4 regions of the Kitasatospora sp. NPDC002227 genome follow, and region 1 is predicted to be linked to each of the others. Evidence: riboswitches for the same ligand, from Rfam matches in the RefSeq annotation. Region 1 holds a riboswitch; each other region holds the start of a gene.
The links. A riboswitch is a leader RNA that binds a small molecule or an ion and turns the genes downstream of it on or off. The one in region 1 is predicted to bind cobalamin.
Positions count from the first base shown of each region.

Region 2: it holds a riboswitch for cobalamin, as region 1 does, so the genes downstream of both, cobN (cobaltochelatase subunit CobN) here and ABT095_RS06545 (cobalamin biosynthesis protein) in region 1, are expected to answer to the same signal.
Region 3: it holds a riboswitch for cobalamin, as region 1 does, so the genes downstream of both, nicT (Nickel transporter NicT) here and ABT095_RS06545 (cobalamin biosynthesis protein) in region 1, are expected to answer to the same signal.
Region 4: it holds a riboswitch for cobalamin, as region 1 does, so the genes downstream of both, ABT095_RS02080 (ribonucleoside-diphosphate reductase subunit alpha) here and ABT095_RS06545 (cobalamin biosynthesis protein) in region 1, are expected to answer to the same signal.

Region 1 is NZ_JBEOWY010000005.1:100,137-107,761, forward strand. It holds gene ABT095_RS06530 (hypothetical protein) at 1-1,211, opposite strand, end outside; gene ABT095_RS06535 (alpha/beta hydrolase family protein) at 1,381-2,499, opposite strand; gene ABT095_RS06540 (helix-turn-helix domain-containing protein) at 2,604-3,290, opposite strand; cobalamin riboswitch at 3,485-3,630, shown strand; gene ABT095_RS06545 (cobalamin biosynthesis protein) at 3,712-4,653, shown strand; gene ABT095_RS06550 (cobyric acid synthase) at 4,650-6,164, shown strand; gene ABT095_RS06555 (putative cobaltochelatase) at 6,165-7,625, shown strand, end outside.
Region 2 is NZ_JBEOWY010000001.1:54,098-61,722, forward strand. It holds gene ABT095_RS00230 (NAD-dependent epimerase/dehydratase family protein) at 1-1,049, opposite strand, end outside; gene cobN (cobaltochelatase subunit CobN) at 1,523-5,143, opposite strand; cobalamin riboswitch at 5,395-5,519, opposite strand; gene ABT095_RS00240 (ferredoxin-like domain-containing protein) at 5,626-6,831, shown strand; gene ABT095_RS00245 (precorrin-8X methylmutase) at 6,828-7,454, shown strand; gene ABT095_RS00250 (precorrin-2 C(20)-methyltransferase) at 7,451-7,625, shown strand, end outside.
Region 3 is NZ_JBEOWY010000034.1:18,908-26,532, reverse strand. It holds gene ABT095_RS26190 (DUF8829 domain-containing protein) at 1-83, opposite strand, end outside; gene ABT095_RS26185 (thioesterase family protein) at 221-1,045, opposite strand; gene nusB (transcription antitermination factor NusB) at 1,211-1,651, opposite strand; gene efp (elongation factor P) at 1,654-2,217, opposite strand; gene ABT095_RS26170 (aminopeptidase P family protein) at 2,288-3,394, opposite strand; gene nicT (Nickel transporter NicT) at 3,432-4,553, opposite strand; cobalamin riboswitch at 4,584-4,793, opposite strand; gene ABT095_RS26160 (ArsR/SmtB family transcription factor) at 4,969-5,331, shown strand; gene ABT095_RS26155 (2'-5' RNA ligase family protein) at 5,525-6,094, shown strand; gene ABT095_RS26150 (ATP-grasp domain-containing protein) at 6,042-6,866, opposite strand; gene ABT095_RS26145 (Fpg/Nei family DNA glycosylase) at 6,876-7,625, opposite strand, start outside.
Region 4 is NZ_JBEOWY010000002.1:29,596-37,220, reverse strand. It holds gene ABT095_RS02080 (ribonucleoside-diphosphate reductase subunit alpha) at 1-2,366, opposite strand, end outside; cobalamin riboswitch at 2,526-2,656, opposite strand; gene ABT095_RS02075 (GNAT family N-acetyltransferase) at 2,738-3,244, opposite strand; gene ABT095_RS02070 (hypothetical protein) at 3,298-3,465, shown strand; gene ABT095_RS02065 (helix-turn-helix domain-containing protein) at 3,505-4,479, shown strand; gene ABT095_RS02060 (histidine phosphatase family protein) at 4,476-5,231, opposite strand; gene mctP (monocarboxylate uptake permease MctP) at 5,452-7,083, opposite strand; gene ABT095_RS02050 (DUF3311 domain-containing protein) at 7,080-7,349, opposite strand; gene ABT095_RS02045 (GntR family transcriptional regulator) at 7,480-7,625, opposite strand, start outside.

The sequences.
Region 1 (7,625 bases):
GACTGCTCGGCCAGCCAGAGCAGGGCGTAGGGGCGCAGGACGGGGATCTCGACGGCCGCCCGGACGGCCTGCTCGGCGGTGCCGCCGGCGACCCGCAGGGCCTCGAAGGCGAGGCCGCGGCGCAGGGCGTCCTCGCCCTGGGCGGCGTCGAGCAGCTCGGCCACGGCGCGGTCCACCGGGCGGGCGGCGACCCAGGCGCGGTACTCGGCCCGGGCCGGGCCCGGGGTGTAGCGGGCGCAGGCGTCCAGGAGCTCCAGGGCGCTCTGCTCGATGTGGCCGGCCGCCGTCTGGGCGACGGTGCAGATCTCCTCCAGCTTGGCCCGCACGGCCCAGTGGCCCAGCGGGGAGAGCTCGGCGGCCTCGTCCCGGCGGACCACGGCGCCGACGGCCGCCAGGCCGTCCAGCATCCAGTCCAGGACGGCCGCCACGTCGGCGACGGCCGGCGGGGTGTCGACCTGCGGCTCGCGGCAGGTGCCGCGCACGGCGGAGACGGCCGAGGCGGCGTGCGGCACGGGCGAGAGCACCGCGGCGCCGGTGCCGGCGCCGTGGCGGCGCTCGTCCAGGCCCCGGCGGAGCAGCTCGAGCAGCTCGCTGTCGGCCACCGGGCCGGCCACCAGGTGCAGGAAGGAGAGCAGCTGCGGCGCCTGGTCCACGGCCTGCCCGGCGAGCACGGCGAAGACGCCGCGCAGCGGGGCGGGCGGGACGGGGGCGAGCAGCGTCCAGGCGTCGAAGAGTGCGGACCAGCCGCGGACCACGGCCTCGTCGTCGTGCTCCCAGGCGTGCAGGCGCCAGCCGGGGGCGGCGCCGCCGTCCCGGGCCTCCACCAGGCCGACCAGCAGGGCCTGGCCCCACGCCTTGGCGGCGGCGCCGACGGTCATGGCGAGGGCGCGCCCGGCCGCGCGGGCGTCCTCGGGGAGCAGTTCGCCCCGCTTGTCCACGCGCTCCAGCTCGCCCGCCCAGCGGGCGATCCTGACGGCGTCGGCGAGCATCCGCCGGGCCAGCGGAGCGAGCTCCGCGGGGGCGGGGAAGCCGTCCGGCACCGGCACCCGGCCGCGGCCGGGCTTGGCGGGCGTGCGGCGACGGGCCGGGCCGTCGGCCTGGCGGGGGCCGTCGGCACGGCGGGCCGCTCCGGGGAGACGGGTCACCGTCGCACCCGTACCGATCGTCGGCTGGAGCGGGGCATCACGGTCGCGCGGGTTCCGAGACGTCACGCCGTGCAGTCTTCCCCGTGCACCGGCCTTCTGTCACATCCGCCAACCGGCTTCTTTCGGCGCCAAGGCCGAACTGCCGCCGGAGATCGGGCAACACAGCGCAAACCGGGCCCTTGGCTGCCATGTCCACGCCATGAGCTGGTCAGGTTCTCGGTCAGGGCAGCGGGGTTCAGAGCAGCGGGGTGAGGAAGCGGCGCAGGGCCTCGGCGTACGCGTCGGGGTCGGCGTTCCAGAGGGCGGCGTGTTCGGCGTCCGGGACGGGGTGCAGGCTGACGAGCTCCTGGCGGTGGTGGGCGAGGGCGGCGGCGGCCTCGTACGGTGCGGAGGCGTCGGCCGGGCTGTGCAGCAGCAGAGTGGGGACGGTCAGGTCGGCGCCCGAGGCGAGGCGGGCGAAGCCGGCCAGGTCGACCCCGGTGCGGCCCTGGGCCGCGAGGGCGCCGAGCTCGGCGAGGGCGGCGGGCACCCCGGACCGGACAGCGTCCCGGCGGATGCTCGCGGACGGGTCGAGCACCGGCGAGTCGAGGACCAGGCCGGCGATCTTGTCCCGCCAGTCGGAGCGGGCCGCCGTCTGCAGCGCCATGGTCGCGCCCAGCGACCAGCCGTACAGCACGACCCGCCCGGCGCCGCTGTCCAGCGCGAGCCGCAGCGCCGCCTCGACGTCCCGCCACTCGGTCTCACCGAAGTGGCTCAGGCCGTCCGGGGAGGCCGGGGCGCCCTCGTCACCCCGGTAGGTGACGGTGAGGGTCGGCAGGCGCAGCGAGGCGAGGGTGGGGAGGGCCGGGAGGGCCTGCTCACGGCCCGCTCCCGGGCCGTGGACCAGGATCACCCAGGTGCCGCGTACGCCGGGCGTGAGCCAGGCCGGGAGCGGGCCGAGCTCGCCCACGGCGGTGGTCTCGGCGAAGTCCATCGCGAGCGCGGAGGTGGGGTCGCCGAGGAGCACCCGCGGGGTCATCCGCAGCTCCGTGCCGACGGCCAGGGTGCCGGCGTCGGCGCGCTCGAGGCGGCGGGTGACGCCCGCGGCGTCCGAGGCGAGGATCCCGCCGACCACGGCGTGGCCGTCCTCGCCCCACTCCAGCGCGTACCGCCCCGGGCGGGCGGAGTCGGGCGTCCGGGTCAGCGTCACGCGGCCCGGGCCCAGGGCCCGGACCTTCAGCACGGCGGGCGGGCGGACGGACTCCTGCTGGGCGGCGGCCGGGTTGACGGCCCCCTCGGAGAGCTTGCGGCCGAGCAGCAGGATCCCTGCTCCGGCGCCGGCGGCGGCGATGAAGGCGGCGGATTGCCAGCGCATGACGCTCCCTGGGAGTCGCTGGTGACGGACCGTTCGCACTCCATCCCACTACCGGGGGCCGGGGCCCGCCAGCCGGGGCGGCTGTTCAGGGGCCCGCCGGAGCCTCAGACCGGGATGTCGGTGTCGTGGCCCGCGAGGAGCTGCCAGAAGCGGTCGGGGAGCGGGGTGGTGGGGGCGGCGGCGGGGGTGCCCCAGGAGAGCGGGACCTGGTACTCGGACTGGAGGGCGGTCAGGACGGCGGTGAGGGCGGAGCGGGGGGCCGGGACCAGGCGGGCGAGGGGCCCCAGCTGGGCCTGCCAGCGGCCGTCGATGCTGCTGCGCAGGCACTGCTCGAACTCGTCCTGACGTCCGGTCACCCGGACCAGGCTCCGCAGGCCGATCCCGAGCACGTGGGCCAGGGTGTGGGTCTGCTCCTCGTCGCCGGACCAGCGGCCGATGGTCTCGGCCTTCGCGTAGGCCGCGAGCGAGAGCCCGAGCCGCTGGGCCGCCTGCTCCTGGGTGTACTCGCGGGCCACCCGGAAGTCCCGCAGGGTGGCCGGGGCTGCGCCCATCAGCTGGGCGGGCGGGCACCACAGGGCCCGCGCCAGCGCGACGAACTCCTCCTCGCTGGGCCGCAGCTCGCCGTTCTCCCAGCCGAGCACGTGCCCCGGCAGCAGCCGCACCCCGTGCGCCGCCATCCCCTCCGCCACCTGCCCCGGGGTGAGGCCTAGGCCGGCCCGGTGGGCCCGGGCGGCGGCCGGGGAGAAGGGGACGGGCGTGGGGGTGGCAGGAGGAAGCGGTCTGCGTCGCATACCTGGTGACCGTACGGGGGCCCCGCACGGCTCCCACAGCCGCTGAACACACGAACCCCGGCCCGCCGGGGCCCACCCGCCCCTGGCTGATCGCACAACCCTCGAGGGCCGAGCGGGCTCCGGTCTCGGAGATACTGACGGGTCATCGTCCGGCCCGCCGGGTGACCCAGCCCACCGTGACGGTTTGTTGACTCCCGGTCCGGGCGCGTGGTGGGATCTTTCAGCCAAACGGAGGCAAGGAGAGGAAGCCGGTGCGAGTCCGGCGCGGTCCCGCCACTGTCACCGGGCGCACGCGGAAGCGGCCCGGGAGCCAGGAGACTCTCACCTCCGGTTTCGTCGAGCCAGGGCGCGGACCCTGAGTGAGGACACCCGTCACCGTGGCGTACCTACCGCCGACCCCTCCCGCTGTGCGGTGCGCGCGTTGAGGCGGGGCACCGCCTTCGCGCTCGGCAGTGTGGTGGGGTACCTCGCCGACGTCCGTTTCGCCGACCCCAGGCGTGGCCACCCGGTGGCCGTCTTCGGCTCCGCCGCGCACCGGCTCGAGCAGGCCCTCTGGCGTGACCACCGCGGTGTGGGCGCCCTGCACACCGCCGTCTGCGTGGGCGGCGTCGCGGCCGGGGCCGCGCTGGCCGAGCGGGCGCTCGGGCGCCGGAAGGCCGGCCGCGCGCTGTTCGCCGCCGCCGCGACCTGGACGGTGCTCGGCGGCACCTCGCTGACCCGGGAGGCCCGGACCATCGGCGGCCACCTGCGCGCGGGCGACCTGACCGCCGCCCGGGAGCGCCTGCCGCACCTGTGCGGGCGGGACCCGAGCGGCCTGGACGAGGCGCAGATCGCGCGGGCCGTGGTCGAGTCGGTCGCGGAGAACACCGCCGACGCCGTGGTCAACGCGCTGATCTGGGGCGCGCTGGCCGGGGCGCCCGGCCTGCTGGCCTTCCGGGCCGTCAACACGCTGGACGCGATGGTCGGCCACCGCTCCCCCCGCCACCTGCGCTTCGGCTGGGCCGCCGCCCGCCTGGACGACGTGGCCGGCTGGCCCGGCGCCCGGCTCACCGCGCTGCTCGCCTGCGCCGCCGCGCCTTCGCCGGGCACCGCCTGGAAGGTCTGGCGCCGGGACGGCTCCTCCCACCCGAGCCCCAACGCCGGCCAGGCCGAGTCGGCCTTCGCGGGCGCGCTGGGCGTCCGCCTCGGCGGCACCCTGCAGTACGGCGAACGCGTGGAGCACCGGCCGGTGCTCGGCGGGGAGCTGCGGCCGGTGACGGTGGACGACGTGGAGCGGGCCTGTCAGCTCTCCCGCCGGGTGGGGGCGCTGGCGCTCGGTGTGACGGCGGTGGCTGCCGCGATGCTTAGGAGGAACAAGGGATGAGCGGCGCACTGCTGGTGGCGGGGACGACCTCGGACGCCGGGAAGAGCGTGGTGACGGCGGGCATCTGCCGCTGGCTGGCCCGGCAGGGGGTGCGGGTCGCGCCGTTCAAGGCGCAGAACATGTCGCTCAACTCCTTCGTGACGGCCGACGGCGCCGAGATCGGCCGCGCCCAGGCGATGCAGGCGGCGGCGGCCCGGATCGAGCCCGAGGCGGCGATGAACCCGGTGCTGCTCAAGCCCGGGGCGGACGGCCGCAGCCAGGTGGTGCTGCTCGGCAAGGCCGTCGCCGAGGTCGGCGCGCTGGACTACCGCGAGCGCAAGCCCGTCCTGCTCGAGCGCGCCCTGGAGTGCCTGGCCGACCTGCGGTCCCGGTACGAGGTGGTGGTCTGCGAGGGCGCCGGCTCCCCCGCCGAGATCAACCTGCGGGACCGGGACATCGCCAACATGGGCCTGGCGGTCGCCGCGAAGCTGCCCGTGGTGGTGGTCGGGGACATCGACCGGGGCGGGGTCTTCGCCGCGATGTACGGCACCCTGGCGCTGCTCTCCCCCGAGGACCAGCGGCACGTGGCCGGCTGGTTCGTCAACAAGTTCCGGGGCGACACCCGGCTCTTGGCCCCCGGGCTCGACATGCTGCACCAGCTGACGGGCCGTCCGGTGATCGGCACCCTGCCGATGCTGTCGGGCCTGTGGCTGGACGCCGAGGACTCGCTCGACCTGACCACGGTGGTCGACCGGGGCCTGGTCCAGGGCCCGTTCGGCGCCGACGTGCTGCGGGTGGCCGTGGTGCGGCTGCCGAGGCTCTCCAACTTCACCGACCTGGACGCCCTGGCCCAGGAGCCCGGTGTGCTGCTGCGCTGGGCCACCCGGCCCGAGGAGCTGGCCGACGCCGACCTGGTCGTGCTGCCCGGCTCCCGGGCCACCGTGGCGGACCTGGCCTGGCTGCGCGAGCGCGGCCTGGAGGCGCCGCTGCTCGCCCGGGCCGCCGAGGGGCGGCCGGTGCTCGGGGTCTGCGGCGGGTACCAGATGCTGGCTCAGGAGATCGTGGACCAGGTCGAGTCCAAGGCCGGGCGGGTGCCCGGGCTCGGGCTGCTGCCGACCCGGGTCGAGTTCGGCCGGGAGAAGGTCCTCGCCCGGCCGGTCGGCGAGGCGTACGGCGAGCGGGTGGAGGGGTACGAGATCCACCACGGGGTGGTGGCCGTGGAGGGCGGTTCTCCGTTCCTGGACGGCTGCCGGGAGGGGGCGGTGTGGGGCACCACCTGGCACGGCGCGCTGGAGAACGACGGCTTCCGCCGGGCCTTCCTGCGCGAGGTCGCCGAGCTGGCCGGCCGGGCCTTCGTCCCCGCGCCGGACACCTGCTTCGCCGCCGCCCGCGAGGAGCGCCTGGACCGCCTCGGCGACCTGATCGAGGAGCACGCCGACACCGACGCGCTGTGGAAGCTGATCGAGGGCGGGGTGCCCGCCGAGGGGCTGCCGTTCGTACCGCCGGGCGCGCCCCGGCCTCAGGAGAGCTGAATGACTGACGTCCGATACCCGTTCACCGCGATCGTCGGCATGGCCGACCTGCGGCTCGGGCTGCTGCTCAACGCGGTCTCCCCCGCCGTGGGCGGGGTGCTGGTGCGCGGTGAGAAGGGCACCGCGAAGTCGACCATGGTGCGCGCGCTCGCCGGGCTGCTGCCCGAGATCGCGACCGTCACCGGCTGCCGGTTCGCCTGCGACCCCGCCGGGGCGGACCCGCAGTGCCCGGACGGGCCGCACGCCGCCGCCTCCGGCACCGACCGGCCGGCCCACCTGGTGGAGCTGCCGGTCGGCGTCACCGAGGACCGGATCGTCGGCTCGCTCGACCTGGAGCGGGCACTCGCCGAGGGCGTCAAGGCGTACGAGCCCGGGCTGCTCGCCAAGGCGCACCGGGGTGTGCTCTACATCGACGAGGTGAACCTGCTGCAGGACCACGTGGTGGACCTGCTGCTCGACGCCGCCGCTATGGGCCGCTCGTACGTCGAGCGCGAGGGCGTCTCGGTGCGGCACGCCGCGCGCTTCCTGCTGGTCGGCACCATGAACCCCGAGGAGGGCGAGCTGCGGCCTCAGCTGCTCGACCGCTTCGGCCTGACCGTCGAGATCGCCGCCACCCGGGAGCCGGGCGAGCGGGCCGAGGTGGTGCGGCGACGGCTCTCGTACGACGCCGACCCCGCTTCGTTCGCGGCCGCGTACCAGGCCGAGGAGGAGGCGCTGGCCGGGCGGATCACCACCGCTCGCGCGCTGCTGCCGCAGGTCGAGCTGACGGACCAGGCGCTGCGGCAGATCACCGCCGTCTGCGCGGCCTTCGAGGTGGACGGGCTGCGGGCGGACATCGTGATGGCCCGCACCGCCGTCGCGCTGGCCGCCTGGAACGGGCGGCTCGAGGTGCTCGAGGAGGACGTCCGCAAGGCCGCGCAGCTGGCGCTGCCGCACCGGCGGCGGCGCAACCCCTTCGACGCGCCAGGGCTGGACGAGGAGCAGCTGGACCGGACGCTGGCCGAGCACGCCGCTTCGGACGACTCCGCCGACGACGCGGCCCCGGAGGGCAGCGACCCTTTTGACCGAGCGGGGTCGGGGGAGGACGGCCCCGGCCCCGAAGGTCCTGACGGCCCGGAGGGCGGCGACGACGGCCCGGACGGTGGCCCGGACGGTGGCGGCGGCGGGGCTCCCGAGCCTTCGGCTCGCTCCGCGCCTGCCACACCCGAGGCCGGCCCGGAGGCTTCCGACGCTCCGCCGCCGGGCAGCGGTGCGCCCGCGCCCTCCGGGGGCCCGGTGGCGGCGGCCGGGGAGCCGTACCGGACCAGGCTGTTCAAGGTGCCCGGGACGGGCAAGGGTGCCCAGGGGCGCCGCTCCCCCGCCGAGACCGACGGCGGGCACACCATCCGCTCCCGGCGGCCGCAGGGCCTGCTGGCCCGGCTGCACCTGAGCGCGACGCTGCAGGCGGCCGCCCCGCACCAG
Region 2 (7,625 bases), on a different contig from region 1:
GGCGCAGGGGGCCGTCCGGTGCTCTCGGTGGCCCGGCCCGCCGCGAGGGCGGCCAGTGCGAGGTCGCGGATCGGCGGGATCATCGGCAGCAGTTCGGCGCGGGTGTACTCCTCGCAGAGCCCGCCCGGGCCGAGCGACTCCATCACGGCGGCGGCGACCTCCGGTGCCGGGTCCTCCTTGGTCAGCCCGGCCAGCACGAGACCGGTGGCGAAGCCGGTGAGCCAGACCTCGCGGCACACCTCGGCGGGCAGGTCGGGCCGCGCCGCCGCGTCGAACGCCGCCAGGCAGGCGTCGAGCACTCCGGCCCGGCGCAGGTACCGCTCGGTCTCCAGGTACTCCCACCCGGAGTCGTGGCGCACGGCGCAGCGGGCCCAGCCGTACTGGTAGAAGGGCACCACGGAGAAGTCCGCGCAGTCGGCCGGACCGGCCGGGGTCGCCCGGGCGGCCTGCTCGGTGAAATACGTGGCGCAGCGCCAGCCGTGGGAGCTGTTGCCCGCGATGCTGGGCAGGTCGTCGTGGTCGGCGGTGCTGGGGACGGCGATCCGGACGGGGATGCCGAGGTGCTTCAGGTAGCGCTGGATCACCACGTCATAGGGCCAGCCGTCACCGTGGGCGGCGGCGAACTCCTGGTAGCCGCGGGCTGCTTCGGCCGGCAGCAGCAGGGCGAGCGAGGGCACGTGCTCGTCGATGGCGTACGCCCAGGCGGCGCCGAGCAGCGCCCCGAGCCGGACGACTCCGCTGTTGCGGCCGTCCCAGCCCTCGTAGCAGGCCACCGCCTCGCCCGGGGCGGCCGCGGCGGCCTGCTCGAGGTGTTCGAAGAACCCGGCCGCGAGCAGCACGTCGTCCTGGAGCACCAGGTGGTGGGTGGCCTCCGGGGCGACGCAGCTCCAGGACGGGTCGGCGACGCGCAGGGCGGTCGGCGGCCCGGTGGGATCGGGGTCGGCCACGACGCGGATGCGCCCCTGCGGGTCCGCCGCGGCGAGGGCCCGGGCCGCCTCGATCCGTCTCGGATGGGTCATGACGGCGCCGGACAGGAAGACAGGACTCAAGGGGGTTCCTTCTCTCAGAGCATGCACCGGTCTCCGGTGGCGATCTCGCCGCGCAGAAATCGGTCGTGGATGTCTCGGTGCACCACGAGATCTTCGGGGGCGGAAAAGCTCCCCGACTGATTCGAAGCATTCGGTGGTGAATTCCTGGACATCGTCCAAAATGAGGGAGTGGACGATTTCGGCAACTCCACCACTCATTCGTAGATGTGGAGGTGCTGTGTTGAATCGGCCCTGACCCTACGAGGTGGACCAACGGGCGGTCAAGGACCGTCCACCGTTCGACGGCACGTCAGGAAGCTGCCAGGGCAGGGGTTGACGCGGCGCCGGATGCCCTTGCATGCTTGGTCTAGACCAGTCCCCCGGAGGCGGGCGATGCGTTCGGAACAACGCAATTGCGTGGTGTTTCACGGCCCTGAAAAAAAAGCCGGCCCGCGAGCGTGTGCTCGCGGGCCGGCTATTGGTGACGACAGAGATCAGGCGTCGTCGCCTTCGAGGTCGCCCTCGGTCTCCAGGAAGGCGGTGCGCAGCGCGTCGATCAGGGCAGGGTCCGGCTGCTCCCACAGGCCGCGCTCGGCGGCCTCCAGCAGGCGCTCGCTGATGCCGTGCAGCGCCCAGGGGTTGACCTCGTTCATGAACTCCCGGTTGGTCGGGTCGAGGACGTACTCCTGGGTGAGCTTCTCGTACATCCAGTCGGCGACCACGCCGGTGGTGGCGTCGTAGCCGAACAGGTAGTCGACGGTCGCGGCCATCTCGAAGGCACCCTTGTAGCCGTGACGGCGCATGGCCTCCATCCAGCGCGGGTTGACCACCCGGGCGCGGAAGACCCGGGCCGCCTCCTCGGTCAGGGTGCGGGTGCGGACCGTCTCCGGGCGGGTCGAGTCACCGATGTACGCGGCCGGGGCCTTGCCGGTGAGCGCGCGCACGGTGGCGACCATGCCGCCGTGGTACTGGAAGTAGTCGTCCGAGTCGGCGATGTCGTGCTCGCGGGTGTCGGTGTTCTTGGCCGCCACCGTGATCCGCTTGTACGCCGTCTCCATCTCCTCGCGGGCCGGGCGGCCGCCGAGGTCACGGCCGTAGGCGTAGCCGCCCCAGACCGAGTAGACCTCGGCGAGGTCGGCGTCGGTGCGCCAGTCCCGGCTGTCGATCAGCTGGAGCAGACCGGCGCCGTAGGTGCCCGGGCGGGAGCCGAAGACGCGGACGGTGGCCTTGCGCTCGTCGCCGTGCACCGCGAGGTCGGCCTGGACGTGGGCGCGGACGTAGTTGTCCGCGTCCGCCTCCTCCTGGCGGGCGGCCAGCCGGACGGCGTCGTCCAGCAGGGCGACCACGTGCGGGAAGGCGTCCCGGAAGAAGCCCGAGATGCGCAGCGTGACGTCGATCCGGGGGCGGCCCAGCTCGGCGAGCGGGATCGGCTCCAGGCCGGTGACCCGGCGGGAGGCGTCGTCCCAGACCGGGCGGACGCCCAGCAGGGCGAAGGCCTCGGCGATGTCGTCACCAGCGGTGCGCATCGCGCTGGTGCCCCAGAGCGAGAGGCCGACGCTGGGCGGGTAGGCGCCGTCGTTGTCGGCGCGGTAGCGCTCGATCAGGGAGTCCGCCAGCGCCTGGCCGGTCTCCCAGGCGAGGCGGCTGGGCACGGCCTTCGGGTCGACGGAGTAGAAGTTGCGGCCGGTCGGCAGCACGTTGACCAGCCCGCGCAGCGGGGAGCCGGACGGGCCGGCCGGGACGAAGCCGCCGTTCAGCGCGTGCAGCACGGCGTCCAGCTCGTCGGTGGTCCTGGCGAGACGGGGGACGACCTGGGTGGCGGCGAAGGCGAGGACGTTCTTGACGTCCTGGCCCAGGCCCTCCGCGACCTTCTCGACCGCCTCGGGGGCCCAGTCCAGGGCCTCCATCGCCTCGACCAGCTCACGGGCCTTGGCCTCGGCCGCGTCGGTGGCGCCGAGGGTGAGCGCCGCCTCGTCCAGGCCGAGCGCCTCGCGCAGACCCGGCAGGGCGCTGACGCCGCCCCAGATCTGGCGGGCGCGCAGGATGGCAAGGACGATGTTGACCCGGTCGGTGCCGGCCGGGGCCTGGCCGAGCACGTGCAGGCCGTCGCGGATCTGCACGTCCTTGATCTCGCAGAGCCAGCCGTCGACGTGCAGCAGGAAGTCGTCGAAGCCGTCGTCCTCGGGCCGCTCGTCCAGACCGAGGTCGTGGTCGAGCTTGGCGGCCTGGATCAGCGTCCAGATCTGGGCGCGGATCGCGGGCAGCTTGGCCGGGTCCATCGCCGCGATGTTGGAGTGCTCGTCCAGCAGCTGCTCCAGGCGGGCGATGTCGCCGTAGGAGTCGGCGCGGGCCATCGGCGGCACCAGGTGGTCGACCAGGGTCGCGTGGGCGCGGCGCTTGGCCTGGGTGCCCTCGCCCGGGTCGTTGACCAGGAAGGGGTAGACCAGGGGGAGGTCGCCGAGCACGGCGTCCGGTCCGCACTCGGCGGAGAGGGCGGCGGTCTTGCCGGGCAGCCACTCGAGGTTGCCGTGCTTGCCGAGGTGGATCACGGCGTGGGCGCCGAAGCCGTTGTCCTCCTGAGCCGCCGCGATCCAGCGGTAGGCGGCCAGGTAGTGGTGGCTCGGGGGCAGGTCCGGGTCGTGGTAGATCGCGACCGGGTTCTCGCCGAAGCCGCGCGGCGGCTGGATGAGGACCAGCAGGTTGCCCGAGCGGATCGCGGCGAGCACGATGTCGCCGTCCGGGTTCTGCGAGCGGTCCACGTACAGCTCGCCAGGGGCCGGGCCCCAGTGCTCCTCGACCTGCTCGCGCAGGCCGGCCGGGAGGGTGGCGTACCAGCGGCGGTAGTCGGCGGCGGGGATGCGGACGGGGTTGCGGGCGAGCTGCTCCTCCGTCAGCCAGTCCTGGTCGTAGCCGCCGGCCGCGATCAGGGCGTGGATGAGGGCGTCACCTTCGTGGCCGGAGTCGGTGTCGCTGTCGACGTCCAGGCCCGGGAGGTCGGTGCCGAGGTCCATGCCCTCCTCGCGCAGGCGGTGGAGGAGACGGATCGCGCTGGCCGGGGTGTCCAGGCCGACGGCGTTGCCGACCCGGGCGTGCTTGGTCGGGTACGCGGAGAGCACCAGCGCGAGGCGGCGCTCGGCGGCCGGGGTGTGGCGCAGCCGGGCGTGCGCGACGGCGATGCCGGCGACGCGGGCGGCCCGCTCGGGGTCGGCCGCGTAGACGGTCAGGCCGTCCTCGTCCAGCTCCTTGAAGGAGAACGGGACGGTGATCAGGCGGCCGTCGAACTCGGGGACGGCGACCTGGGTCGCGGTGTCGAGCGGGGAGAGGCCGTCGTCGCTGGCCTCCCACTGCTCGCGGGACCAGGTCAGGCAGAGCGCCTGCAGGATCGGGCGGTCCAGGGCGGCCAGCGCGCCCGCGTCCCAGGCCTCCTCGTCGCCGCCGGCCTGGGCGTCGGCGGGCTTGGTGCCGCCCGCCGCGAGGACGGTGGTGATGATCGCATCGGTGCCGGCCAGCTCGGCGAGGAGCTCGGGGGCGGCGCCGCGCAGGGAGGAGCAGTAGAGCGGCTTCGGGCGGGCGCCCTGGGCCTCGAGGGCCTGGCAGAGCGTCTCGACGAAGCCGGTGTTGCCGCTCATGTGGTGGGCGCGGTAGTAGAGGACGGCCACGCTCGGGCCGCTCTCGTTGGCCTCGGTGCGCTCCAGCGGGCCCCACTCGGGGGCGGAGGCCGGGGCGGCGAAGCCGTGGCCGGTGAGCAGCACGGTGTCGGAGAGGAAGGCGCCGAGCTCGGCCAGGTTGGCCGGGCCGCCGTGCGCGAGGTAGGCGTGCGCCTCGGCGGCGATGCCGGCGGGCACGGTGGAGAGCTCCATCAGCTGGGCGTCCGGGGCCTGCTCACCCGTCAGCACGATCACCGGGCGCGGGCCCGCGAGCAGCGCGTCCAGCCCCTCCTGCCAGGCGCGGCGGCCGCCGAGCAGGCGGACCACCACCAGCTCGGTGCCGTCGAGGAGCCCGGGGAGCTCCTCGGGGGAGAGCCGGGCCGGGTTGCCCAGGCGGAAGCCGACCGGGCCCTGCGAGGCGCGGGCGCTCAGCAGGTCGGTGTCGGAGGTGGAGAGCAGCAGGATCATGCGGAGGGCCTCCCGGCCAGGTTGTGGATGCCCCAGGCGGGGGGACGGAGCGGTGAGTACGCGCTGCGGGCTGCGGCGTGGAGCTTGGACTGCTCAGGGCAACCGGAGCGGGGACGAGCGGGACGATGCGCGCAACCGGGTACGGCGATGGGCGGCTGGGCGCGCCTGCTGTTGATGAGCAGAGCCCCGCGCCCCCGGGGTTGACGCCCCAGCACAGGCATGGTCGGGCCTTCCTCGGGGTCCGCGCCCCGTGGGGTGAGTCGAGGACGGCAGGAGTTCCTGACTTCCTCGGCCAGTGAGCCGAGGTCACAGTGGCGGGACCGCACCGGTTTTGCACCGGTTTCCTCCGTGAAGCGCCGTCGCTGGCGTGGGCGGCCGCGAGGGACGCCCGGCAGCATCGTACGGGGTGCCAGGTGACGGGGACAGAGCGCCCGGTGACCGGTGTGATCCACACAGCAGCTGTGCCCGGGCGGATCGTGGGTATGCTCGCGGCCATGTCACCCCGACCCTCCGCCACCGAACCGGGCCCCGGCCGCCCCGGCCGGGCGCAGTCGGACGCCTGCCCGGGCGCCCTGCGGCTGCACGCCGCCGACGACGGCGCCCTCGCCCGGGTCCGGATACCGGGAGGGTTGCTGACGTCCCGGCAGGCGCTCGCGCTCGCGGACGCGGCGGACGAGCTCGGCGACGGCGCGCTGGAGACCACCTCGCGGGGCAACGTCCAACTCCGGGGGCTGGCCGCCGATTCGGGGCTGGAGCTCGGGCGGCGGCTGCGGTCCGCCGGGCTGCTGCCCTCGGACACCCACGAGCGGGTACGGAACATCGTGGCCTCGCCGGCCGCCGGCTTGGACGGGCTCGGGTACGCGGACGTCCAGGGGTGGGTGCGGGCGCTGGACGCGGCGCTGTGTGCGTCGGCGGCTGCCGCCGGGCTGTCGGGGAAGTTCCTGTTCGCGCTGGACGACGGGCGGGGGGACGTCGCGGCGCTGGACGCCGATGTGACGTTGATCGCAGTGGCGGGCGGGGGCGCGCTGCTGCGCCTCGGGCGGGCTCGGACCGCGCGTGCTGTCGCGGCCGGGGGCGAGGTCGCGGCGGCGGTCGCGGCGGCGGTGGAGTTCCTGGCGGTGGCAGGCGGGGCCTGGCACGTGCGGGAGGTTTCTGCTCTGGACGCGGGGAGCGAACCGCTGCCGGGGTTCGGGGCGCCGCTGGACATCGGTGTGCTGGGCGGCGCGGCTGTCTGCGTCGGGCTGAGGTTCGGGCGGGTGACGGCTGCGCAGTGGCGGTTGCTGGCTTCGGTGGGGGACGGACTGCGCGTGACGCCGTGGCGGTCGGTGGTGGTGCCCGGGGCGGGTGCTTCGGCACTGCCGGAGCTGGCGGTGGCCGGGCTGCGGACCGAGGCGGAGTCCGCCTGGGCCGGGGCGAGTGCGTGCACCGGGCTGCCCGGGTGCGGCAAGTCGCTCGCCGACGTGCGGCGGGACGCCGCCGCGGCGCTGGACTCGACGGCGGCCGGCGGACTGCCGGTCCACTGGTCCGGCTGCGAGCGCAGGTGCGGGCACCCGTCGGGTGCCTGGGTGGACGTACTGGCGACCGGACCCGAGCGGTACCGGATCTCCCTGGCTGGGGACACGAGTGTTGTCGAAGTGACGAGAGAGCAGATGGCCACGGCGGTGGCCGAGGCCCGGAGGACGAAGTGATCGAGTACGAGAAGGACGGCGCCGAGATCTACCGGCAGTCCTTTGCCACCATCCGGGCCGAGGCCGACCTCGCTGGCATGCCCGAGGACGTCGCCCGGGTCGCGGTGCGGATGATCCACGCCTGCGGCATGACCGACCTGGTCGAGGACCTGGCCTTCTCGCCCCGCGCGGTGGCTGACGCGCGCGCCGCGCTGCTGGCCGGAGCGCCGATCCTGTGCGACGTCTCGATGGTCGCCAGCGGTGTCACCCGCAAGCGCCTGCCCGCCGACAACGAGGTGGTCTGCACCCTCTCCGACCCGTCGGTGCCCGCGCTGGCCAAGGAGATGGGCAACACCCGCAGCGCCGCCGCGATGGAGCTCTGGCTGCCCAAGCTGGCAGGGGCGGTGGTGGCGGTCGGCAACGCGCCGACCTCGCTGTTCCGCCTGCTGGAGATGATCGCGGCCGGTGCGCCGCGCCCGGCCGCCGTGATCGGCGTGCCGGTGGGCTTCATCGGCGCGGCCGAGTCCAAGGACGCCCTGGCCGCAAACAAGCTGGGCCTGGAGTACCTGGTGGTCCGGGGCCGCCGGGGCGGCAGCGCGATGGCGGCTGCCGCGATCAACGCGATTGCGAGTGAAGAAGAGTGACGGATCGTCAGACCGACGCGACGGAGCGTCGGCTCGGCCGCCTGTACGGCGTGGGCCTCGGCCCGGGTGACCCGGAGCTGGTGACGGTCAAGGCCGCCGGGCTCATCGCCAAGGCGGACGTGATCGCGTACCACAGCGCCCGGCACGGCCGCTCGATCGCCCGGTCGATAG
Region 3 (7,625 bases), on a different contig from region 1:
AGGAAGGCCTGGTCCTCGCGTCGACGGGCACCGGCGGGGCCGGCGCAGCGGGTGGTACGGGGGTTGCGGCCGTTGCGGGGCATCGGTGGCTCCTGGTGCTGGAGGTGGTACGGGGGGCGGCTGCGCCGCTGCCCCCTTCCTCCCCAGTCCACCGCCTCGCACACGCACCTGATGTCACAGCTGGGTAACCGAGGGTGACGAACAGCTGCCCGAGGGCGGGTCAGCCGCGCGGCGCCCGGGCCAGCTGGCGGGACTGCGCGACCAGGCGGCCGGTGGAGTCCCAGATCTCCGCGTCCTCCTCGAAGTACCCGTCAGCGAGGTTGCGGGTGGCGTGGCTGACGAGCAGCCAGCCCGGCGCGGGCTTGGCCCGCAGATGGACCGTCAGCTCGATGGTCGGCGCCCAGCCGGGCAGGCCGAGGTCGAAGGTGACCGGCGGGAGCGCGTCGGCGACCAGGAGCAGGCTGAGCGGGTCGGGCTCGCGCCCGTCGGCCAGCTTGAACCAGCCCTGGATGCGGCCCTCGCCCGAGGGCGCGCCGAGCGCCCAGCCGACGGTGGCCGGGTCGAGCCGCAGGTCGAAGCGCTCGAGCAGGGCGGCCTGCTCGATGAACTGCTTGGGCGCGTGCTCGACGCCGATGCACTGCTCCGGCAGCGGCATCTTCGGCGGGGTGGCGCTGGTGCGGATCTCGCCGCCTCGGCCGGCCAGGTCGCCGTAGGTGGCCAGCACCCGCAGCCGCTCCTCGCCGCCCTGGCGCAGCACTGCGGTGCCGGTCGACAGGCTCTTGCCGGTGCGCACCAGCTCGGTCTCCACGGTGGCCGGGCCGGCCACCGAGGCGGAGAGGTAGTAGCCGCTGATCGAGACCGGGTCGGGGTGCCCGTCCTCGCCGTGCCGCTGCGAGAGCGCATGGCCGGCCACCGCGAGCAGCAGCCCGCCGTTGATGCCGCCGCCGATCTGCCAGCCCGGGTCGAGCTCACCCTCGAAGTGCCCCGGCGCGGTCGGGGTGAGGGCAATGCCCCGGTCGAACTCGCTGCGGATCACGGTGGTCATGGGTGGTACGCCCTTCGCTCCAGGGATGTTACCGGTCGGTAGCCAACATACGCCAGCACCTTCCCAACCGGAACACACAGCCGGAACACGCGGCTGGAGCACAGCTGGAACACGCGAAGGCCGCCGGACCGAGCGGTCCGGCGGCCTTCGACGAAGGAGGGGCGTTCAGGCCCGGCGGATGGAGGGCTTGAGCTCCATGAACCGCGCCAGCAGGCCGTTGACGAAGGCCGGGGAGTCGTCCGTGGAGAACTCCTTGGCGATCTCGACGGCCTCGTCCAGGACGACCGCGTCCGGCGTGCCGTCCTCCCAGATCAGCTCGTACGCGCCCAGGCGCAGCACGTTCCGGTCCACGATCGGCATCCGGTCCAGCGTCCAGCCGACCGCGTACTGCGCGATGAGCTCGTCGATCCGACGCGCGTGCTGGCAATAGCCCTCGATCAGCTGCATGGTGTACTCGCCCACCTGCGGCGTGCCCTCGTCCGGCTTCGGGTCGCGCGCGCGGCCCACCCAGTCAGCGAGTACCCGCTGCGGGTCGACGTTACGGTGGTCGGCCTCGAAGAGGATCTGGAAGGCCCGGGTACGAGCCTTGCTACGTGCGGATGACACGATTACTTGACCCGGCCCAGGTAGCTGCCGTCGCGGGTGTCGACCTTGATCTTCTCGCCGGTGACGATGAAGAGCGGGACGGCGATCTCGGCGCCGGTCTCCAGGGTGGCCGGCTTGGAGCCACCGGTGGAGCGGTCGCCCTGGACACCCGGCTCGGTGTGGGAGATGACCAGCTCGACGGAGGCCGGGAGCTCGATGTAGATGGCGGCGCCCTCGTACATCGCGACCAGGGCCTCGAAGCCCTCGAGGAGGTACTTGGCGGCGTCGCCGACGACGGCGGGCTCGATCGTGATCTGGTCGTAGGTGTCCGTGTCCATGAACACGAAGTTCTCGCCGTCCTTGTAGGAGAACTGCATCCCACGCTTGTCGACGTTCGCGGTCTCGACCTTGGTGCCGGCGTTGAAGGTCTTGTCGACCACCTTGCCGGTCAGGACCTCCTTGAGCTTCGTGCGCACGAAGGCCGGGCCCTTACCGGGCTTGACGTGCTGGAACTCGACGACGGACCACAGCTTGCCGCCCTCCAGCTTGAGGACCATGCCGTTCTTGAGATCGTTCGTGGAAGCCACGGGCGCACTTACTCCTGGATATAGCTGTCAAGGAACCAAGGGGTTGCGGCCTGCTCCCCGCCGGGGCGGTTCACAGGGCGAGGAGCTCCTTGGTGGTAATGGTGAGCAGCTCGGGCCCGCCCTCTTCGAGAGGGCGCACCACGAGGGTGTCCTCGATCCGGACCCCGCCCTTGCCCGGGATGTGCACCCCGGGGCCGACGGTTACCGGCACGCGATTGTCCAGTTTACCCATGTCCGCGGGCCCCAGACGCGGCGCCTCCCGGATCTCGAGCCCGATCCCGTGGCCGAGTGGGTGTACGGAGCTCTCGCCATGGCCCGCGGCCTGGAGGATCTCGCGGGCCGCCTGGTCCGGCGCGTGCTGCGCGACCCCGGGGCCGAGCGCCTCGCGGGCGGCCCGCTGGGCCCGGAACACCAGCCGGTGCAGTTCGACCTGCCAGGGCGCGGGGGCCGCGCCGATCACGAAGGTGCGCGCGGTGGAGACGCCGTAGCCCCGGTACTGCGCGCCGAGCACCACGGTCAGGAAGTCGCCCTCCTCCACCCGGCGGTCGGTCGGCTGGTGGGCCTCCTGGCCGGAGTGGCTGCCGGTGCCGACCGAGACCGGGAAGGCCGCCCGGTCGGCGCCGTGGTCGATCATCCGGCGCTCCAGCTCCATCGCCAGGTGCCGCTCGGTGCGGCCGACCAGGATCGACTCCAGGAGCTCGCTCAGCGCCTGGTCGGCGATCTCCGCCGCGATCCGCAGATCGGCGATCTCGTGCTCGTCCTTGACCACCCGCAGCCGCTCGACGGCCGCCCCGAGGTCCTTCAACCGGACCCCTTCGGCCAGCCCGGCCACCTGCCGGTGCCGCAGCACGGTGAGGTCGTGCTCCTCCACCGCGAGGTCGCGCACCCCCAGCCGGGCGGCCGCCTCGGCGGCGGCCAGCGCGGTGTCCTGCCCGCCGCCCACCGGCAGCCGGGAGGCGTCCGGGTCGACCAGGTGCTCCCCGGTGTCGTCCGGCGGCAGGTCGTCGGGCAGGGCGAGCAGGGCGCGCTCCCTGGTCAGCAGCAGCGTGGCACCGCAGGGGGCGCAGCCGGTGAGGTAGCGGACGTTGGCGGCACGCGTGATCAGCGAGGCGTCCGCCCCGAGGGCACTGCAGTGCTCGCGCAGCCGCTCACGCCGGACCGCGTACGCATCAGCCATGCTCCCGAGCGTACGGAGGGTGGCGGCACCCCGCCTGTCAGGCGCGTCCCTCCTTGGCCTTGGCGGACCACCGGTGGTCGACCTTGGCCAGCTTCCAGTACCCGATCGCGATCGCCCAGACCACCACGAACAGGCCGACGATCGCGAAGCCCACGTTGTCCAGGCTCAGCTCGGAGATCCAACCCGTCACCGGGTCGGTCAGGTCGAACTTGTCGTGCGCCACGGTGACCAGTTCGATGGTGCCGATCACGAAGGCCACCGCGATGGAGAGGCCGGTGATGGTGAGGTTGTAGTAGACCTTGCGGACGGGGTTGGAGAAGGCCCACTGGTAGGCGAAGTTCATGAACGTGCCGTCCAGGGTGTCGAACAGGCTCATCCCCGAGGCGAACAGCAGCGGCAGGCAGACGATCGCGTACCAGGGCAGCCCGGCGGCGGCGCCCGAACCGGCCATCACCATCAGGGTCACCTCGGTCGCGGTGTCGAAGCCGAGGCCGAGCAGCATCCCGACGGGGTACATCTGGCCCGGGCGGGTGATCGAGCGGGTGGCGCGGCCGAGGATACGGTTCATGAAGCCGCGCGAGTTGAGGTGGCGCTCCAGCTCGGTCTCGTCGTACTCGCCGGACCGCATCGCGCGGTAGACCCGCAGGATGCCGGTCAGCGCGGCCAGGTTGAGCGCGGCGATCAGGTAGAGGAAGGCACCGGAGGTGGTGGTGCCGATCATCCCGAGCACCTTGTGGGTGGTGGACTCGTCGTCCATCAGGGTGCCCGCGAGCGCGGCGCCGCCGGCGACCAGACCGGCCATCACCACGACCATGCTGGAGTGGCCGAGGGCGAACCAGAAGCCGACCGAGACCGGGCGCTTGCCGTCGGCCATCAGCTTTCTGGTGGTGTTGTCGATCACGGCTATGTGGTCGGCGTCGAAGGCGTGCCGCATGCCCAGGGTGTAGGCCGTGATGCCGAGGCCGACGCCGAAGACCTGGGTGCCGACCTTGTAGTTGGCCGGGACGACCAGGAAGAACAGGGTGCCGAAGGCGGCCACGTGCATGGCCAGGATGACCAGCATCAGGCCCGTGGTACGGACGGTGTCCTCACGCTTCCAGCGGAAGCCGGTCTCGGTGGGCGCCGCCGTCGGGGCAGCACTGATTTCAGGCAGGGTCATCTGCGGTCACGCTCCAGCACCTCGTGGATCAACTCGTGAAGTGCCGTGGCCGGTCTCCTGGCTTACGGGTCGACGCACCCGCACCTGGCCTTCCCGGACGGTTGGCGTCCAGTGGCCTCCGTGCTGTTCGCACGGAGACGGTGCGGGTACTACCCGATCACAGTGGCGAGGGCCGCTCCGGACTGGGACCTTGATGGTCCGTCACCGGTCTTCCCGAGCACCACGGCGTGGAACACCGTAGGGGTGACCCGCCACCACCTGCAAGCCTGCACACCTGCGCAGGTGTTGCAGATCACCTGCCCCGGCGTGCGCCGGGCGCTGGGGTCCGTCCGGCGGGACACGTCGGATGGCGTGCCCCGGCGGCGACCGCCCGGCGGGACCCGCCGGACAGACCCCGGATGAGAGAATCTCCGGCATGCACCTCGTCCCCGCCGACCGCGCGAACCACCGGACCATCGACGGCCACCGCGTCTGCGAGGCCATCGCCGCCATCGGTGATGCCGAGCACGTCCAAGCCTGGGCCGAACGCTTCTCCCTGCTGGCCGATCCCGGGCGCCTCTCGCTGCTCCTCGCCCTGCACGAGACCGGCCCGCTGGCCGTCTCCGACCTCGCCGTCGCCACCGGCATGAAGGACCCGGCCGTCTCCCAGGCCCTGCGCCTGCTCCGCGCCGGCGGTCTGGTCACCGGCGACCGGGACGGCCGGATCGTCCGCTACCGCCTGATCGACCCGGCCGTCGCCGAGGTGCTCGCCCACGGCGTCCTCGGCTACCGGGAATGAATGTTCATTCCAGCCGACGCCGGGGTCCTCGCCCCCGGCGCCCCGGCTGCTGGGAATGAACATTCATTCCGCCCGTCGCCAAGGCCCTCGCCCGCACGGCACCCCGGGCCATCCGGAATGAACATTCATTCCGCCATTCCACCCGACGCTAAATGCTTCGTCAGACCACCCGCCCGCTCCGTACGGTGATCCGATGCAGACCGTTGAGCTGACCTGCGATCCCGTGTTCGACGCCGCCGTCCGTGAGGTCTGGCAGCAGCTGGACGAAGGCGGCGTGGCCAGCCTGGCCCGGAACACCCACCCGACCCACCGGCCGCACCTGACCCTCGCCGCCTGCGGGAGCGTCCCGGTGGCCGCGCTGGCCCGGGTGGACGAGCTGATCGCGGAGGCCCTGCCGCTGCCGGTGCGGCTCACCGGGCTGCTCTCGTTCAGCGCGCGCAGCCGCCGCCGGGTGCTGTCCTGGTCGGTCGTGCCCGGTTACGAGCTGGTGCGCCTGCACCACCGGATCTGGCAGGAGCTGGCCGAGGCCGCCCAGCCCGGCTCAGCCCAGCCCAGCCCCTACTACCTGCCCGGCCGCTGGTCCCCGCACCTGGGCCTCACCCGGCGGCTCGAACCCGCCGAGCTCGCCCTGGCCCACCACCTGCTGGGCCGGCTGCCCGACCTCACCGGCAGCTTCGACGCCGCCCGCAGCTACGACACCTGCACCGGCCTCACCACGCCGCTGGGCGCGGCGCCGCCAGCAGTCCGTCCAGCGAGCGCTTGAACGCCGCCACAAAAGCCTTCCGAGTCCCGTCCCCCACCAGCTCCAGCGACAGGTACGGGTTGAGGTCCTCCAGCTCCACCAGCAGCAGCTCGCCCTCCCGCGTGCGGCAGGCGTCGACCCGCTGGATGCCGTGCGACAGCCCGTTCCACGCCACGAACCGGCGGGCGAAGGCGAGGTCGGCGCCCGTCGGCGCGTACGGCTCCAGCCGCCAGCGGGCCTCCTGGTCCGGGGCGTACAGGGCGTACTGGAACTCCTGGTCCACGAAGTAGAACGAGACCTCGTACGTGAAGTCGATCCTCGGCTGCACCAGCATCCCGGTCACCTCCCGGGCGCCCTTCGCGACCACCTCCAGGCCGATCGAGTCGGCCCCCTGCACCGGCTTCACCACGTACTCGGGCACCTCCGGCAGGCCCGCCCAGCTGCCCTCGGCGGTCGGGATCACCGGGTACCCGGCGGCGGTGAGCTCGAGCAGGTACCGCTTGCCCGCCATGTCGGCCTTGCCGTCCAGCGGGTTGTAGACGCGTATCCGCTCCCGGCGGGCCCGCGCCACGAACTCCACGTACGCCGCCCGGTGGTGCAGCACCGGCCCGCTGTTGCGGATCACCACCGCGTCCGCCCCGGCCATCCGCCCGGCCACCTCCGTCGGGTGGCAGGGCTCGACCGTGAAGTCGGCGCGCAGCTGCTCGATCAGCCACCGGTCCTCGGCACCGTAGTCACGGCCCTTGGCGGGGTAGTCGAAGTCGGTGACGTACAGCAGGCTGGCTCGTGACATGCGTGGACCCTAACGCTGCTGGCAGCGGGGGCACCAGAACAGATTCCGGGCCGCGTGCTCCTCCGTCCGGACCTCGGTGCCGCAGACCAGGCAGGGCATGGCGGCCCGGCGGTAAACGTAGACCTCGCCGCCGTGGTCGTCCACCCGGGGCGGGCGGCCCATCGCCTCGGGGGTGTGCTCGGGGCGGACGGTGTCGATCCGGCCGGCGCCGACGCCGTCGTGCATCAGGTCGACCAAGTCGCTCCAGATCGCCTTCCACTCCGCCTCGGTGATCCGGCGGCCGGGCCGGTGCGGGGCGATGCCCAGGCGGAACAGCACCTCGGCGCGGTAGACGTTGCCGACCCCGGCCAGGATCTTCTGGTCCATCAGCAGGGCGGCGATCGTGGTGGAGCTGCGCGAGATCCGCTGCCAGGCGGCCGCAGCGTCGGCGTCGGCCCGCAGCGGGTCCGGCCCGAGGCGGCGGTGCACGGCGGCCTTCTCGCCCGGGGTGAGCACCTCGCAGGTGGTCGGGCCGCGCAAGTCCGACCACCACTCGCCGTTCGCCAGCCGGGCCCGCACCTGCCCCACCGGCTCCGGCGCCTCCCCCGCCCCGAAGGTCACCCCGCCGTACAGGCCCAGGTGGATGTGCAGCCAGACATCGCCCTCGAAGCCGACGAACAGGTGCTTGCCGTGCGCCTCGGCCCCCTGGACCACCCGCCCGTCCAGCACCCCCGCCCCCTCGGCGAACCGCCCCTGGGGGCTCGACACCCGCGCCACCCG
Region 4 (7,625 bases), on a different contig from region 1:
AGCGCTGCCTCCTCCTCCGGGGTCATGGTCGGGGTGTTGACCGGCACGGGCGCGGCGGCGCGGGCGGTGCCCGAGGCGGCCTGGGCGATCCGGGTGGCCGGGCGCGAGCGCAGGTAGTAGGTGGTCTTCAGACCGACCTTCCAGGCGTACGCGTACATCGAGCTGAGCTTGCCGATGGTCGGGGCGGCCATGAAGAGGTTGAGCGACTGGCTCTGGTCGATGTACGGCTGCCGGGCGGCGGCCAGGTCGATCAGGGCGCGCTGCGGCAGCTCCCAGGCGGTGCGGTAGAGCGAGCGGACCTCGGCGGGCAGCCAGTTGAGGTCCTGGACCGAGCCGTTGGAGTCGCGCAGCGCGTCGCGGGTCTGCGCGTCCCAGACGCCCAGCTCCTTGAGCTCGGCGACCAGGTACGGGTTGACCTGGAGGAACTCGCCGGAGAGGGTCTCGCGCTTGAACAGGTTGGAGACCTGCGGCTCGATGCACTCGTACACACCGGCGATCGAGGCGATCGTCGCGGTCGGCGCGATGGCGAGCAGCAGGGAGTTGCGCAGGCCGGTCTCGGCGATCTTCGTGCGCAGGGCGTCCCAGCGGTCGGCCCAGGCCGGAGCGGTGTCGAAGTGGTCGATGTGCAGCTGGCCGCGGGCGGCGCGGGTCTCGGCGTAGGCCGGGTGCTGCCCGAACTGCTCGGCGAGCTCGCTGGAGCGCTCGTAGGCGGTCAGCATGATGCGCTCGGCGATCAGGGTGGAGAGCTGCTTGGCCTCGGCGGAGTCGAAGTCCAGGCGGAGCTTGAAGAAGACGTCCTGCAGGCCCATCACGCCCAGGCCCACCGGGCGCCAGCGCGAGTTGGACGCGCCGGCCTCGGGGGTCGGGTAGAAGTTGATGTCCACCACGCGGTCGAGGAAGGTGACGGCGGTGCGGACGGTGGCGTCCAGGCGCTCCCAGTCCATCGCGCCCAGCAGGTCGGCGGCGGTGGCGCCGGCGGCGACGTGGGCGCCGAGGTTGACCGAGCCGAGGTTGCAGACGGCCGTCTCGGAGTCGTCGGTGACCTCGAGGATCTCGGTGCACAGGTTGGAGGAGTGCACGGTGCGGCCGGGCACGGCGGTCTGGTTGGCGGCGCGGTTGGAGGCGTCCTTGAAGGTCATCCAGCCGTTGCCGGTCTGCGCCAGGGTGCGCATCATCCGGGCGTACAGGGTCTGCGCCGGGATGGTGCGGACGGCCTTGCCCTCGGCCTCTGCCTTCAGGTACGCGGCGTCGAAGTCGGCGCCCCAGAGGTCGACCAGCTCGGGCACGTCGGCCGGGGAGAACAGCGACCAGTCGGTGTTGGCGTTCACGCGGCGCATGAACTCGTCCGGGATCCAGTGGGCGAGGTTCAGGTTGTGGGTGCGCCGCGCCTCCTCGCCCGTGTTGTCGCGCAGCTCGAGGAACTCCTCGATGTCCGCGTGCCAGGTCTCCAGGTAGACGCAGGCCGCGCCCTTGCGGCGGCCGCCCTGGTTGACGGCGGCGACCGAGGAGTCGAGGGTGCGCAGGAACGGCACGATGCCGTTGGACTTGCCGTTGGTGCCGCGGATCAGCGAGCCGCGCGAGCGGATGCGGCTGTAGGACAGGCCGATGCCGCCGGCGTGCTTGGACAGGCGGGCGATCTGCGCGTAGCGCGAGTAGATCGAGTCCAGGTTGTCCAGCGGGGAGTCCAGCAGGTAGCAGCTGGACATCTGCGGGTGCTTGGTGCCGGAGTTGAACAGCGTCGGCGAGGAGGGCAGGTAGGAGAGCGCGCTCATCAGCGCGTACAGCTCGGCGACCTCGCGGACGGCCGTCTCGGAGTCGCCGACGGCCAGGCCCGAGGCGACGCGGAGCAGGAAGTGCTGCGGGGTCTCGATCACCTTGCGGGTGATCGGGTGGCGCAGCAGGTAGCGGGACTGCACGGTGCGCAGGCCGAAGTACTCGAAGCGGTCGTCGCCCCGCTGGTCGATCAGCTCGTCCAGGCTGTCGGCGTGCTTGGCGACGAAGGCGGCGGTGGTGTCGCCGATCAGGCCCTCGGCGTGGCCGACGGCGATCGAGGCGGAGAAGGAGACGGCGCCCTGGCTCACGGCCTCGTCGGCGATCTCCAGGGCGAGCAGGCGGGCGGCCAGCTTCGAGTACTGCGGGTCCTCGGCGATCATCGAGGCGGCGGCCTCGACGGCCAGAGAGCGCAGCTCGGCGAAGTCGGAGCCCGCGTGGCGGCCGCGCAGGGCGGCGGCGGCGACGTGGCCGGGGTCCACCTGGGGGAGGTCGACACTGCGGTCGGTCAGCAGCCGCAGGAGCGCAGCACCGGGGTCGGTCTGGTCGTGATCGGCGGAACCCTGGGACGGCAGGGCAACTGCTGCGATGGTCAAGGCGCTCTCCTGGCGGCGGCGGAACGACGTGGTCGCCAGGGCCGCCTGGGCACAGGGGAACGCGGCGCGGCGCGCTCGTTCGAGCGCGCGCGTTTCAGACCCCCCGGCCCGCCCGCGAGGCCCGGACGTGACTCAGTGCTGCAAGGCGCCTGCGGGGAAGCCGTGTGCACACCGTCGGCAGGTCATCGGACTTACGGCGCGCCCGTAGGGGTGCGCAGCTCACCGCTGCGGGGCAGTCCCGGACTTTCACTGGGTTCCCCTGCTTCGACAGCGAGAGTGAGCATACATGTTGTGGCGGAGGTCGGATGCGACCCCAGATGTAGTGCCGCGTGTCGTGGTCGGCTGGTAGCTCGGAGCCACCGTACGGCCCGTCAGATCACCGGATCGTCGAAGGTCAGACCGTACGTGAGCAGGTCGATCCCGGGGCGCGGGGCCCAGTCCCGCTCGGGGGTCCGGCGGAAGCCGACCCGCTCGTAGAGCCGGTGTGCGGCCGTCATCGAGGGCCGGGTGGAGAAGGCCATGGCGGTCAGTCCGAGCTCCCGGGAGCGGGCGATCGAGGCCCGGACCAGGGCCTCGCCGACGCCTCTCCCGCGGGCCGCCGAGCCCACCGCGAGCATCCGGATCTCGCCCTCGTGCGGCTCGGCGATGTCCGCCCATTCGGTGCCGCCGGAGGCGAAGGTCACACAGCCGAGCACGTGGCCGGCGCCGTCGACGGCGACGAACAGCTCGGCCTCCGCGAGGCGGCGGCGGGCGTCCCGGAGGAGCTCGACGTACGGGCTGTCGGGGTCGGTGTGGCCATCGCCGACGAACGCCTCGACGGTGACGGCTCCGGCGCCCTCGAGGTCCTCCTCGCGGGCCGGGCGGATGACGATGTCCATCCGGACATTGTGCCCGAAGATGTGTTCGACTCCGTCGGGTAGCCCGTCGGGCGGTGCCGGTTGTCCCGGCCGAGCCGGGCCAGGCGGTCGACGTCGCGGCCGACCAGGGTGCCGAGGAGGCCGAAGCCGGCGAGGACGGCGAGCAGGGGCAGGAACTGCGTGATCGAGGTCATGCCTCCAGCCTCGTCCGTGGCGCGGATCCGGACGAGTGGCAGGAATGACCGATTGCATCGATATCCTGCCAGTGGCATCCTGGGCCCATGCCGAACCCCCCGCTGAACCCCGCGCTGAAGAACGTGGTCGCCGTGGTGCTCGAGCCGGTGCACCCCTTCGAGCTGGGGGTGGCCTGCGAGGTCTTCGGCCTGGACCGCAGCGACGACGGGCTGCCGGTGTACGACTTCGCGCTCGCCTCCGACCGGCCCGGGCTGCTGCGCACCCACGCCGGCTTCAGCGTGGACGTGCCGTACGGGGTCGAGCGCCTCGCCGAGGCCGATCTGGTCATCGCCGCCGCCACCGGCATCCGGGAGAGCTACCCCGAGCCGCTCCTGGCGGCCCTGCGGGCCGTGGTGGCGCGCGGCTCCCGGGTGCTGTCGATCTGCAACGGCTCCTACCTGCTCGGCGCCGCCGGGCTGCTCGACGGGCGCCGCTCCACCACGCACTGGCGGCACGCCGACAGGATGGCCGCGCTGTACCCCGCCACCACGGTCGAGCCGGACGTGCTCTACGTGGACGAGGACCCGGTCATCACCTCCGCCGGGACGGCGGCCGGGATCGACGCCTGCCTGCACCTGGTGCGCAAGCTGCAGGGGGCCGAGGTGGCCCGGGGGATCGCCCGGCGGATGGTGGTGGCCCCGCACCGGGACGGCGGGCAGGCCCAGTTCGTAGCCCGCCCGCTGCCGGAGTGCTCGGCGGACTCGCTGGGCGGCCTGCTCGAGTGGCTGCGCCACCACCTGGACGAGGAGCTGACGGTGGACCAGCTCGCCGCCCGGGCGCACATGTCCCCCCGGACCTTCGCCCGGCGCTTCCAGCAGGAGACCGGCACCACCCCGCACCGCTGGCTCACCAACCAGCGCCTGCTGCACGCCCAGCGCCTCCTCGAGGGCACCACCGAGCCGGTCGACTCGGTCGCCGCCCGCAGCGGCTTCGGCAACGCCGCCACCCTGCGCCACCACTTCACCCGCTGGCTCGGCACCACCCCCCAGGCCTACCGCCGCACCTTCGGGACGGCGTCCTAGAGGTGGTCCACGGCGTTCCACTGCTCGGGGCCCAGGCGGGTGCCGTCGGAGCGCCAGAGGCTGGTGGAGCAGTTGCGGACGGGCGGCAGGGCGAGGAGCTCGGGCTCGGTGAGGCGGTCGAGGACGTAGCGGAGCATCAGGACCGGGCAGTCGTGGGAGACGATCAGGACGGGGTGGCCGGCCTCCTCCTCGCAGATGTCGCGCAGGCAGCTGCGCACCCGCAGGGCGACGTCCAGGAAGGACTCGCCACCGGGCGGGCGGTAGTAGAGCTCGCCCATCTTGCGGCGCCGGGCGGCCTCGGCGGGGTGCTCCTTCTCGATCGCGGCCTGGGTGAGCATCTCCAGGACGCCGAGCTCTCTGTCCCGCAGCCGTTCGTCGAAGCGGACCGGCAGGCCGACCGGGACGGCGCCGAGCCCGGAGGCCTGGGCCAGGGCGGTGCGGGCGGTGTCGGCGGTGCGCAGGTACGGCGAGCACCAGACCGAGCGCGGCCGGTCGGCGGGCGGCAGGGCGGCCCACCACTCGCCGAGCCGCTGGGCCTGGCTGCGGCCCTGCAGGGAGAGCGGGATGTCGGCGTCCCGGCAGGTGATCGGCACCGTCAGGGCCCCCGTCTCGGCGGCGAGCGCGAACTCGACGTTGGCCGTGCTCTCGCCGTGCCGGGTGGCGATCAGCACCGAGGGCAGCGGACGGGCCGGCCCGGGCCGGTGGCCGTTGAGGGCGGGGGCGGTGTCGACGACGGTCTGCGGTTCTGCCATGGCTGGTCTCTCCCCGTTGGTCGGTGCCCGGGCCGGGCGGTACCCGGGCCGGGTGTTGCCCGGGCCGGGCGGCAACCGGACTGGGTGGCGTACGAAAAGATGATCGCGCCGCCTCCTCCAGTGTTGAGGGAGGAGACGGCGCGATCACAGGGCGCGCGCGGGGGCGGGGGAGTGCGCCCGGGTGGCGTCGGGTGGCGCGGGAGCCGGCCCGGCCCCGGCGTCAGTGCGCTATGGCGGGCGCGGGGGCGTCCTTGACGGCCTGGTCGTCGTAGTCGGCGGTGTAGTCCGCCCGGGTGGTCTCGTCGGGGCCCTCGGGGGCCTTGGCCGCCTTCAGGACCAGCGTCAGGACCACGGCGACGGCGAGGTTGAGCGCGAAGGCGGTGACGCCGATGTACCCGATCTCGCCGATGACGGGGATCTTGGTGCTGTTGCCGCCGAAGTGCTTGGTGGCGGGCGAGGCGATGTTGTACGCCTGCCAGGTGCCGTACGCCATGCCGACCGCCCAGCCGGCCAGCAGGGCCCAGCGGTGGAACCAGCGGGTGAACAGGCCGCCGACGATCGTGACGAAGGTCTGCAGGATCCACAGGCCGCCGAGCAGCTGGAAGTTGATGGCGACCTGCTTGTCCATGCTGAGCACGAAGACCAGCGCGCCGACCTTCACCAGCAGCGAGGCGAGCTTGGCGACCTTGGTCTCCTGCTCCGGCGTGGCGTCCGGCTTCAGGAACTCCTTGTAGATGTTGCGGGTGAAGAGGTTCGCCGCGGCGATCGACATGATGGCGGCCGGCACCAGGGCGCCGATCCCGATCGCGGCGAAGGCCACACCGGTGAACCAGTCCGGGAAGAGGCTGTCGAACAGCTGCGGCACCGCCAGCTGGGCGTTGTAGCCCTTGACGCCCTTGCCGACCCCGGCCGCGATCGCCATGAAGCCGAGCAGCGCGAGCAGGCCGAGCATCAGCGAGTAGGCGGGCAGGATCGCCATGTTGCGGCGCACGGTGTTGCGGGACTTGGCGGCCAGCACGCCGGTGACGGTGTGCGGGTACATGAACAGCGCCATGGCCGAGCCGAGCCCGAGGGTGGCGTACGTCCACTGCGCCGAGGGGCCCGTCACCATCGAGCCGACCGGCTTGTGGGTGGCCGGGTTGAGCGCGCTGAACTTGGCCGCCGCGCTGTCGAAGATGTGGCCGTAGCCGCCGAGCCGCAGCGGGATGTAGATCACCGCGACGATGATCACGATGTAGACCAGGGTGTCCTTGACGAACGCGATCAGCGCGGGCGCCCGCAGGCCGGAGGAGTAGGTGTAGGCCGCGAGCACGGCGAAGGCCAGGAAGAGCGGCAGGTCCTTGACGAACCAGTTGGCGTTCTCACCGCCGCCGACCCCGAGGGTGTCGAGCACCGCCTGGATGCCGACCAGCTGGAGCGCGATGTACGGCATGGTGGCCAGGATGCCGGTGAGCGCCACGGCCAGCGAGAGGCCCTTGGAGCCGTACCGCCCGCGCACGAAGTCGGCCGGGGTGACGTAGCCGCGCACCCGGGCCACCGACCAGAGCCGGGGCAGGAAGAGGAAGACCAGCGGGTACGCGATGATCGTGTACGGCACCGCGAAGAAGCCGGCCGCACCGCCCGCGTAGACCGCCGCCGGGACGGCGATGAAGGTGTACGCGGTGTAGAGGTCGCCGCCGAGCAGGAACCAGGTCACCCAGGTGCCGAAGCTGCGGCCGCCGAGCCCCCACTCGTCCAGGTGCAGGGCGTTGTCCGCCTTGCGCCAGCGGGCGGCGAAGAAGCCCATCACGGTGACGAGCAGGAAGAAGAGGATGAACACCACCAGGGCGGTGACGTTGACGCCGTGCCTCACTGGTCGTCACCCGCCTTCGCGGCCTTGCGGTTCTTCTCGTCCCGGTTCAGCAGGAGGTAGGCGGCGCAGGTGAAGACCGCGGAGAGCGGGATCCACATGATCTGGTACCAGTAGAAGAACGGCACCCCGCCGATCTTCGGCTCCAGCTTGGCGTAGGAGGAGACCCAGAGCAGGGCGACCACCGGCACGGCCAGGCTGATCACCGCCAGGACGCGTTCAGGGGTCACCACCGGCACGGCGGCCGACGGTTCGGGTGCGGACGCCATGGTGGGCACCTCCGGCTCGGTGATCAGTACGGCGTGAAACCTAGTGAAACGGAGTGATCCGTGTCACTAGGTTTCGCCGAATCTCCCCGATGTCGGGTGCGGCGCTGTCAGGTCCGGCCGGTCGGAAGGCCTACTGCTCGGGGCGCTGCAGGCGGGTGATGAACTTGTAGCGGTCGCCGCGGTAGATGGAGCGCACCCACTCCACGGGCGCCCCCTCGGCGTCGAAGGAGTGCCGGGAGAGCTGGAGCATCGGCAGGCCCAGGTCGGAGCCGAGCA